Regions from separate parts of the Janthinobacterium sp. GW822-FHT07H10 genome, predicted to be linked through region 2. Evidence: riboswitches for the same ligand, from Rfam matches in the RefSeq annotation. Region 2 holds a riboswitch; the other holds the start of a gene.
What was found. A riboswitch is a leader RNA that binds a small molecule or an ion and turns the genes downstream of it on or off. The one in region 2 is predicted to bind thiamine pyrophosphate.

Region 1 (4,714 bases), on a different contig from region 2:
TGATCATCGTCGAGGCGGTCGCCTCGACTCGACGAGCGGAACATATCGTAGCCGAACAGGTATTCCTGGTTGGAGCCGTCGAAGTCAAAAGCAATGATTTCACCCGTTGATACCGGTTGTTCCAGCTCTCCCAGTTCCAGACCCTTGCGCAATACCAGGCGCGTGTTCGTCAACCAAAGGTAGTTAAGCGGCACTTCAAATATGCGCAGGCGCAGCATGCCTACCGCTTTCATGTCCGGCAATGCATAGATGGTGATGATGGGGATGTTGCGCCCACCCTGCTGCATCTGAGTCGTGACCGCTATGTGTTTGCCGTCTGGCGACAGGCGTGGTGTACTGAACCGATCCTTGCTGGTGAATTGCTCTATGGGAATCGCGGCCTCGGTGGCGTGGGCGCCGCCGCCCGTGATCAGGATCAGGCTGGCAAATACCAGTGACGCCACATGTTGTTTCATGGAGATGCCTTGCACGGATAATCAAAATAAGGGTGGCAATTATAGCAATTTAATAATTGCCATAGTGTAATATTTTAATTATTTGCTATGCGCATCCATGAACAGGGGCATGTCCGGCGCATGCCCCCATGCGGCTGTTAAAAGTCGAACTGCGCCGACACCTTCAAGGTCCGGCTGGCGCCCGGGAACAGGTAGCCGCCCGCTTCCGGTGTCACGTCGCGCCAGTAGAACTTGTCCGTCAGGTTGTTGACGCTGGCGCGCAGCACGGCGGGCGTGCCGGCCAGGCGCGTGGCGTAGGCGGCGCCCACGTTGAACACGCTGTACGATGGCACGAAGGTGGTGTTGCTGTACTCAAAGGCTTTCCTGCCCGCATATTCCCAGCTGCCATTGACGTTCAAGCCCGCCACTTGCGGCACGGCGTAGTCGGCGCGCACGGCCGCCTTCAGGGCCGGCACGTTGGGCACGCGCTTGCCGTCCAGGTCCGCATTGCCCGTGTCCGACTGCTGGCTGTTCAGGGCCGTCAGGGACGCGCCCAGCTGCAGGTTGGCGGATGCCTTGCCCTGGGCCGACAGTTCCAGGCCACGGTGCTGGGCCTGGCCGGCACGCACGAAGTTGTACGCGGTTTTGCTGCTGTCGAGGTATTGGTTGAATTCCAGGCCCTTGCGGATCTGGAACAGGCTGGCGGCCACCAGGAAGTCCGGCGTCACGTCCATCTTCACGCCGAACTCGATCTGCTTCGAGCGGCTCGGCGTCAGTTCCACGTTGGCGTTTTCCGCATAGCGGTCGGCCGTGCCGCCGTGTTCCATGCCCTGCGAGTAGGATGCATACACGGCGATATTGTCTTGCGGGTTGTACACCAGCGCCACGTTCGGCAGCAGGAAGTCGTGCTTGGCGCGGATTTCCTTGTCGGCCTTCAATACATACTGGTAGCCATCGACATCGATGTGGCGCAAGCCGCCATGCAGTTTCCAGTTCGGCGCCAGGCTGACGATGTCCTGCACGAAGACGGATTTTTCCTTGTCGTTGCGCACCAGGCGCACGGGGCCCGTGACGCCGTCGGACGGGGCGACGATGACGGGACGGTAGATATTGCTGATGCCCACTTCGTCGTACACGTATTTGCCAGCACGGTCCTTGCGGTTGAAATACGACACGCCGGCCGTGAATTCATGGCGCAGGCTGCCCGTGGCGAACTTGCCCTGGATCATGGCTTGCGCGCTCAGCGGCTTTTTCGTCTCGCCCAGGCTGCGGAAATCCCAGACGGAGAAGTCGCCGTTGCTGCAGAACACGGGGTCCCAGCCTTCCGGGCTGCAGCCGTACGGGTAGGCCGTATAGTCGTCGCGCTTGAACGAGTGCTGGTTGGCGGAGACGGTGGCATGCCAGTCGTCGTTGAACGCGTACTGGAAGCGCAGGCCGACGTTGCTGGTGATGGTTTCCACCGGATGCGTCCACGGCTGCTTGTTGAGCATGGTGTCGGCGCTGACGTTCGACGGCAGGCGGCCGTTGCTCAGCAGCTGGAAGCCGGGCGCCGTCACTTGCGCCTTGTCCTGGTAGTCGGCGTCCAGTTGTAGCAGCGCCTGCGGCGAGATTTGCCAGTCGAAGGCGCCGGAAATGAATTTGCGGTTGCCGTCGGCGCCCTTGATGTAGGAGCGCAGGCGCTCGGCCGCCACGTTGACGCGGTAGCCGAAGCGCGTGTCTTCCAGGCGTCCGCCCACGTCGACGGCGCCGTACAGCGTGCCCCGTTCGCGCGCTTCCAGCGTGACCGTGCGCAGCGGCGCATTCGTCGGGCGCTTGACGATGAAGTCGATCACGCCGCCCGGCGCGGCGATGCCTGCCTGCAAGCCTGCCAGGCCCTTCAGCACTTCGATGCGTTCCTTGTTTTCCAGCGGAATTTGCGTGTCGCCGGGAATGGCGACGCCATCCTTGCGGTAGCTGGAATTGGTGTCGAGCTTGAAGCCGCGTATCGTAAACTGTTCCGCATAGCCGACGGCATTGTAGGAATCGTTGATGCTGGCGTCGAGCTTGACGGCATCGCTGAGATTGCGGATCTGCAGGTCCTGCAATTCTTTTTGCCCGATGACGGTGACGCTGGCCGGCGTCTGCAGCAGCGGCGCGTCGGAAAAGCCGCCCACGGAGGCGCGCTTGGCGGCCGGCGCCTTGCTGGCCGTGACGATGACTTCGGTCATGCTTTGCGCATCGGCTTCGGCGGTGTCATTGACGGCCAGGGCGGGCGCGGCAAACGCGTGCAGGATGGCCAGGGTCAGTACAGGACGTGAAAAATGCGCAGATAAATTCGGTGTGGACATAGATTGCTCGTGGTTCAAGCCGTCTCTGGGAAAGAGCACGGCAGGCTGCTTGTTCGGCTGGCGCCAACGCAGGAGCTATCAAAGGAGGGAGGTACTTTGCGCTTTCCTTCGCTGGCATTATCCAGATCAGGTACGAAGGGTATCTCTCACCCGGATAACGACTCCAGGACCCCTAGCGAAACGACAGCTTAGCATGAACCACGGCCCGCTGTCCCGCTGGCTGACCGTTTTACAACAGTGTGGGCAGATTCTAAAACCAGGCTACAGGCTCAGCTCCAGCACCTTGCGGCTGACGGCGGGCGTCACTTCGCGCTGCTCGCCCAGCGCCGTCATGCCGTGCGCTTCCAGCGCCGCCACGATGGCGTCCACGCTCGCATGGTTCAGGCCATAGTCGGCCAGGCGCGTCTTGACGCCCATGTGGCGGAAGAAGAATTCCGTGCGCGCGATGGCCGCCTCGATGCGCCCATCCTCGTCGCCGCCGTCGAGGCCCCACACGCGGGCCGCATACTGCAGCAGCTTGGCGCGCTTGGCCTGCTTGCGCACGCGCAACATGCTGGGCAGGATGATGGCCAGCGTCTGCGCGTGATCGAGCTCGTACAGGGCCGTCAATTCATGGCCGATGGCGTGCGTGGACCAGTCCTGCGGCACGCCCACGCCGATCAGGCCATTCAAGGCCAGGGTGGCGCTCCACATCACGTTGGCGCGCACGTCGTAGTCGTCCGGGTGGGACAGGGCCTTCGGGCCTTCCTCGATCAGGGTCAGCAGGATGCCTTCGGCGAAGCGGTCTTGCACGGACGCGTTGACGGGGTAGGTCAGGTATTGCTCCATCACATGCGCGAAGGCATCGACGACGCCATTGCCCACCTGGCGCAGCGGCAGGGTGAACGTCTTCGTGGGATCCAGTACCGAGAATTTAGGATAGACCTTGCGGCTCATGAACGAGCGCTTTTCCTGCGTGGCCTTGCGCGTGATCACGGCCGAGCCATTCATTTCGGAACCCGTGGCCGGCAGGGTCAGCACGGTGCCGAAGGGCAGGGCGGCGTCGACGATCTTGCCGCCTTTCGCCAGGATGTCCCAGGCCTCGCCTTCATGCAGCGCGGCCGCGGCGATGAACTTGGTGCCGTCGACCACGGAACCGCCGCCGACGGCCAGCAGGAAATCGATGCGCTCGCTTTTCACGAGGGCCACGGCCTGCATCAGGGTTTCATAGCTGGGATTCGGTTCGATGCCGGCAAATTCCAGCACCGTGTGGCCGGCCAGCGCCGCGCGCACCTCATCGTAGACGCCGTTCTGCTTGATGCTGCCGCCGCCATACGTCATCAGCACCCTCGCCTGCGGCGGGATCAGCGCCGTGATGGCGGCGATCTGGCCCTGGCCGAAGAGGATTTGCGTCGGATTGTAGAAATCGAAATTGAACATGGGGCTCCCGCTGCGATGTGTAGGCTAATGCCGAGCCATGATTATGGCCGAACGGGGCGAAACGTGTCGTGGGCGCTTGAGCTTTTCGCCCGCGCGGCGGAGAATGCAGCGCAGGCCATATCACCCACTACGCGAAAAGGAAGCCGCATGACCACCGTCCCACTGGAAGAATCCGATTTGCCCGCCACCGCGCTCGACATGCACCGCGCCATCGGCGCCGCCATCGCCGCGCTGCAAGCGCTTGACCTGAACAGCCAGCGCTTCGAGGCGTGCACCGACCCGGAACTGCGCCGCGTGCTCGCGCATGCGGGCGATACCAGCCGCAAGGAAGTCGCCATGCTGCTCGAATGGATGCGCCGCCGCGACGCGCGCCTGGACAAGGAAATGAAGGAAGCGCTGTTCAAGGCGGGCCCCATCGTGGCCCAGTATCATTATGATGAAAAAGTATCGTAACTATTGGTTTGTTGCCGTGGCGTACCATGCGCCACACCGGCCTTGCTTCGCGTAGACTGTGGCCCTAATTGAATTTAACGT
Region 2 (4,714 bases):
GCATATCCTGCACGACGATCCGCTGACCAGCCACATTCCCGTGATGGCGCTGTCGGCCAACGCCGTGCCGCGCGACATCGAAAAAGGCCTGGAAGCGGGCTTCTTCCGCTACCTGACCAAGCCGATCAAGGTCGTCGAATTCATGGATGCGCTCGACGTGGCCCTGCACCATGCGGCCGCGCACGGCCTGGCCGACGACACTCACGCAGTACGCTAATTCAGCATTTATTTTTAGGAATACCGCCATGCTTCAAGCCACCGAGATTCTGAACGCCAGCATCCTCATCGTCGATGACCAGGAGGCCAACGTCATGCTGCTGGAACAGGTGCTGCGCAATGCCGGCTATACGCGCATCACGTCCACCATGGACCCGCAAGCCGTGCGCGCGCTGCACCAGCAGCACCGCTACGATTTGATCCTGCTCGACTTGCAGATGCCGGAAATGGATGGCTTCGAGGTGATGGAAGGCTTGCGCGACATCGAGGCAGGCAGTTACCTGCCCGTGCTGGTGATCACGGCCCAGCCTGGCCACAAGCTGCGCGCGCTGCAGGCCGGCGCCAAGGATTTCGTCAGCAAGCCCTTCGACCTGGTGGAAGTCAAGACGCGCATCCACAACATGCTGGAAGTGCGCCTGCTGTACCAGAAGCTGGGCGACTACAGCAAGTCGCTGGAACAGATGGTGGAAGCGCGCACGGCCGAACTGCGCGAAAGCGAAGCGCGCTTCCAGCGCTTCACGGAACTGTCGTCGGATTGGTACTGGGAACAGGATGCGCAGGGCAATTTGACGCGCTTTTCCGGCCCCGTGGCCGAGATGCTGGGCATCGGCAGCGAAGACGAGCCGCAGCGCTGGAACGCCGCCGAGCGTGCCTTGCTCGACGCCAAGATCGCCGCGCGCGAACCGTTCCTCGACTTCATCTACAGCCGCGCCAACCCGGACGGCAGCACGCAATACCTGCAGGTCAGCGGCGAACCGATGTTCGACAATGGCAGCCGCTTCATCGGCTACCGCGGCATCGGCCTCGATGTCACGGCGCGCCTGCGCACTGCCTGATTGGCGGGCGGCTGATTTATACTTGTTGCCATTCACATCGACAAGGAAAGCATCATGGCTGACAAACTGCCTCCGGCGACACCGCCGCAATACTGGTTCCCCGCCAAGACCTATGGCTGGGGCTGGGGCATGCCCATCACCTGGCAGGGCTGGCTGGTCTTCCTCGGCGCGCTGGCGCTGTTCGCCTGCGGCGCCTATCTGTTCCCGCCGCAGGAATCGCTGGCGCCGTACATCGTCTATGAAGTCGTCATTGCCGCCGCGCTCGTCGGCGTGTGCTGGCTGAAAGGCGAACCGACCAGCTGGCGCTGGGGCAAGAAGAAATAAACGTCCGCGCATCGTTTGCAAGGCAAGCGATGCGCAAAGACGACAGCTGCAAGAAATCATCTGGCCACGCGGCGCGAACCGCGTATAATTGGCTCGCTGCCGCAAGGCGGCAAACGCTAGGGGTCCTGCCTTTCGCTGTGGAAACACGGTGCAAGCGCGGGTGAGAAATACCCTCCGAACCTGATCTGGATAATGCCAGCGAAGGGAAGCTTTAGGATGAACGCACCCCGCCTTTCCGCGTGCGCGCAGCCGAACCTCCTTAGCTGGCTCCAGGCTATAAATAGTCTAGCTGCAGTCTAGCCAAGGAGCCAAAATGAACGCCAATCCGAAATTCCTTTCCGCCACCGCCACGGTCGACGAAGCCGCCATCGCGCCGCTGCCCAATTCGTGCAAGATCTATGTCGAAGGCAGCCGCCCCGACATCCGCGTGCCCATGCGCGCCATCAGCCAGTCCGACACGGAAGCGTCGTTCGGCGGTGAAAAGAATCCGCCGATCTACGTGTATGACACGTCCGGCCCGTACACGGACCCGGACGTGCAGATCGACATCCGCTCGGGCCTCGATACGCCGCGCCTGCCGTGGATACTCGAGCGTGCCGACACGGAAGAATTGCCCGGTCCCACCTCCGATTACGGCATCGCCCGCCTGGCCGACCCGAAACTGGCCGAGCTGCGCTTCAACCTGCACCGCAAGCCGCGCCGCGCCATTGCCGGCAAGAACGTGACGCAGATGCATTATGCGCGCCAGGGCATCATCACGCCGGAAATGGAATTCGTCGCCATCCGCGAAAACATGCGCCGGCAAGAGTATTTGCGCGAGCTCAAGGCTTCCGGCCCCATGGGCGAGCGGATGGCCGAGATGATGGGCCGCCAGCACCCGGGCCAGTCGTTTGGCGCCAGCATCCCTGCCGAAATCACGCCCGAGTTCGTGCGCGAGGAAATCGCCCGCGGCCGCGCCATCATTCCCGCCAACATCAACCACCCGGAAGTCGAGCCGATGATCATCGGTCGCAATTTCCTGGTGAAAATTAACGCAAATATCGGCAACTCGGCCGTCACGTCGTCCATCGGCGAGGAAGTGGAAAAGATGACCTGGGCCATCCGCTGGGGCGGCGACAATGTGATGGACTTGTCGACTGGCAAGCACATCCACGAGACGCGCGAATGGATCGTGCGCAACAGCCCCGTGCCCATCGGTACCGTGCCCATCTACCAGGCGCTGGAAAAGGTCAATGGCAAGGCAGAAGATTTAACGTGGGAAATTTTCCGCGACACCCTGATCGAGCAGGCCGAGCAGGGCGTCGACTACTTCACCATCCACGCCGGCGTGCTGCTGCGCTATGTGCCGATGACGGCCAAGCGCTTGACGGGCATCGTTTCGCGCGGCGGCTCCATCATGGCGAAATGGTGCCTGGCCCACCACCAGGAATCGTTCCTGTACACGCATTTCGAAGAGATTTGCGAGATCATGAAGGCGTATGACGTCTCGTTCTCGCTGGGCGACGGCCTGCGTCCCGGCTCCATCTACGACGCCAACGACGAGGCGCAGCTGGGCGAGCTGAAGACCCTGGGCGAGCTGACGCAGATCGCCTGGAAGCACGACGTGCAAGTGATGATCGAAGGCCCGGGCCACGTGCCCATGCAATTGATCAAGGAAAACATGGACTTGCAGCTGGAGCAGTGCGGCGAGGCGCCGTTCTACACCCTGGGGCCGCTGACGACCGATATCGCGCCCGGCTACGACCACATCACCTCGGGCATCGGCGCGGCCATGATCGGCTGGTACGGCACGGCCATGCTGTGCTACGTGACGCCGAAGGAGCACCTGGGCTTGCCGAACAAGGCGGACGTCAAGGACGGCATCATCACCTACAAGATTGCGGCGCATGCGGCCGACCTGGCGAAAGGCCATCCGGGCGCGCAGATCCGCGACAACGCGCTGTCGAAGGCGCGTTTCGAATTCCGCTGGGACGACCAGTTCAACATCGGCCTGGACCCGGACAAGGCGCGCGAATTCCACGATGAAACCTTGCCCAAGGATTCGGCCAAGGTGGCGCATTTCTGCTCCATGTGCGGCCCCCACTTCTGTTCGATGAAGATCACGCAGGAAGTGCGCGAATACGCGGCCGGCATGGGCATTGCGGAAGACAAGGCGCTGAAGCAGGGCATGGAAGTGAAAGCCATCGAGTTCATCAAGAACGGCGCCGAGCTGTACCGCAAGGTCTGAGGGAGGCGTGATGAGTGCATTGATACCGATCATGCTCAACGGCGCGCCGCACCAGGTGCCGCCCGGGCAAACCCTGGATCAACTGATCGCCGCGCTGTCGCTGGAAAACCAGGCGCTGGCGCTGGCCGTCAACCGCAGCGTGGTGCCGCGCAAGGCGTGGCGGGACAGGGTCCTGGAAACCCAGGACCAGGTGGAGATCGTCCGCGCCATCGGCGGCGGCTAAAAATGTCCAAGCAAACCTGCTGCGCGTCGCGCTTTGCGGCCTGCGATGCTCACCGGCTCGGCGCGCCCGTGCCCTGGCACGGTGGCGCGTCTCGGCCACAAATCATCGCCGCTCGCGACGGTTTTCTTCGGACGTTTAAAAACTTAAGGAACAGCATATGCATACCGCAACAAACAACGACCTGCTGACGATCGCAGGAAAACAGTATCAATCGCGCCTGCTGGTGGGCAGCGGCAAGTACAAGGACTTGCCGCAGACGCGCGAAGCGACGGACGCGGCCGAGGCGCAGATCATCACGGTGGCGATCCGCCGCGTGAATATCGGGCAAGATCCGAATGCGCCCAGCCTGCTCGACTTCGTGCCGCCCGAGCAGTACACGATACTCCCGAACACGGCCGGCTGCTACAACGCCAAGGATGCCGTGTACACCTTGCAGCTGGCGCGCGAACTGCTGGGCGGGCGCAATCTGGTGAAACTGGAAGTGCTGGGCGACGAAAAGACCCTGTTCCCGCACATGCCGGAAACCCTGATCGCGGCCGAGGCGCTGGTCAAGGATGGCTTCGACGTGATGGTGTACTGCAGCGACGACCCGATCCAGGCGAAGATTCTGGAAGACATCGGCTGCGTGGCCGTCATGCCGCTGGCGTCCCTGATCGGCTCGGGCATGGGCATCTTGAATCCGTGGAACTTGTCCCTGATCATCGACCAGGCGAAAGTGCCCGTGCTGGTGGACGCGGGCGTGGGCACGGCGTCGGATGCGGCGATCGCCATGGAGCTTGGCTGCGATGGCGTGTTGATGAACACGGCGATCGCGGGCGCGCGCGACCCCGTGCGCATGGCGCGCGCCATGAAGCTGGCCGTGCGGGCCGGGCGCGAAGCGTTCCTGGC

Region 1: it holds a riboswitch for thiamine pyrophosphate, as region 2 does, so the genes downstream of both, AC1RDJ_RS17830 (TonB-dependent siderophore receptor) here and thiC (phosphomethylpyrimidine synthase ThiC) in region 2, are expected to answer to the same signal.

What each region holds. Positions count from the first base shown of each region.
Region 1 is NZ_JBXAKS010000007.1:255,812-260,525, reverse strand. Features, by position in the region: gene AC1RDJ_RS17835 (alpha/beta hydrolase family protein) at 1-455, opposite strand, end outside; gene AC1RDJ_RS17830 (TonB-dependent siderophore receptor) at 593-2,761, opposite strand; TPP riboswitch at 2,848-2,945, opposite strand; gene AC1RDJ_RS17825 (iron-containing alcohol dehydrogenase) at 3,023-4,180, opposite strand; gene AC1RDJ_RS17820 (ferritin family protein) at 4,328-4,633, shown strand.
Region 2 is NZ_JBXAKS010000009.1:114,270-118,983, forward strand. Features, by position in the region: gene AC1RDJ_RS20010 (hybrid sensor histidine kinase/response regulator) at 1-217, shown strand, start outside; gene AC1RDJ_RS20015 (response regulator) at 246-1,052, shown strand; gene AC1RDJ_RS20020 (hypothetical protein) at 1,107-1,376, shown strand; TPP riboswitch at 1,485-1,600, shown strand; gene thiC (phosphomethylpyrimidine synthase ThiC) at 1,690-3,603, shown strand; gene thiS (sulfur carrier protein ThiS) at 3,623-3,826, shown strand; gene AC1RDJ_RS20035 (thiazole synthase) at 3,984-4,714, shown strand, end outside.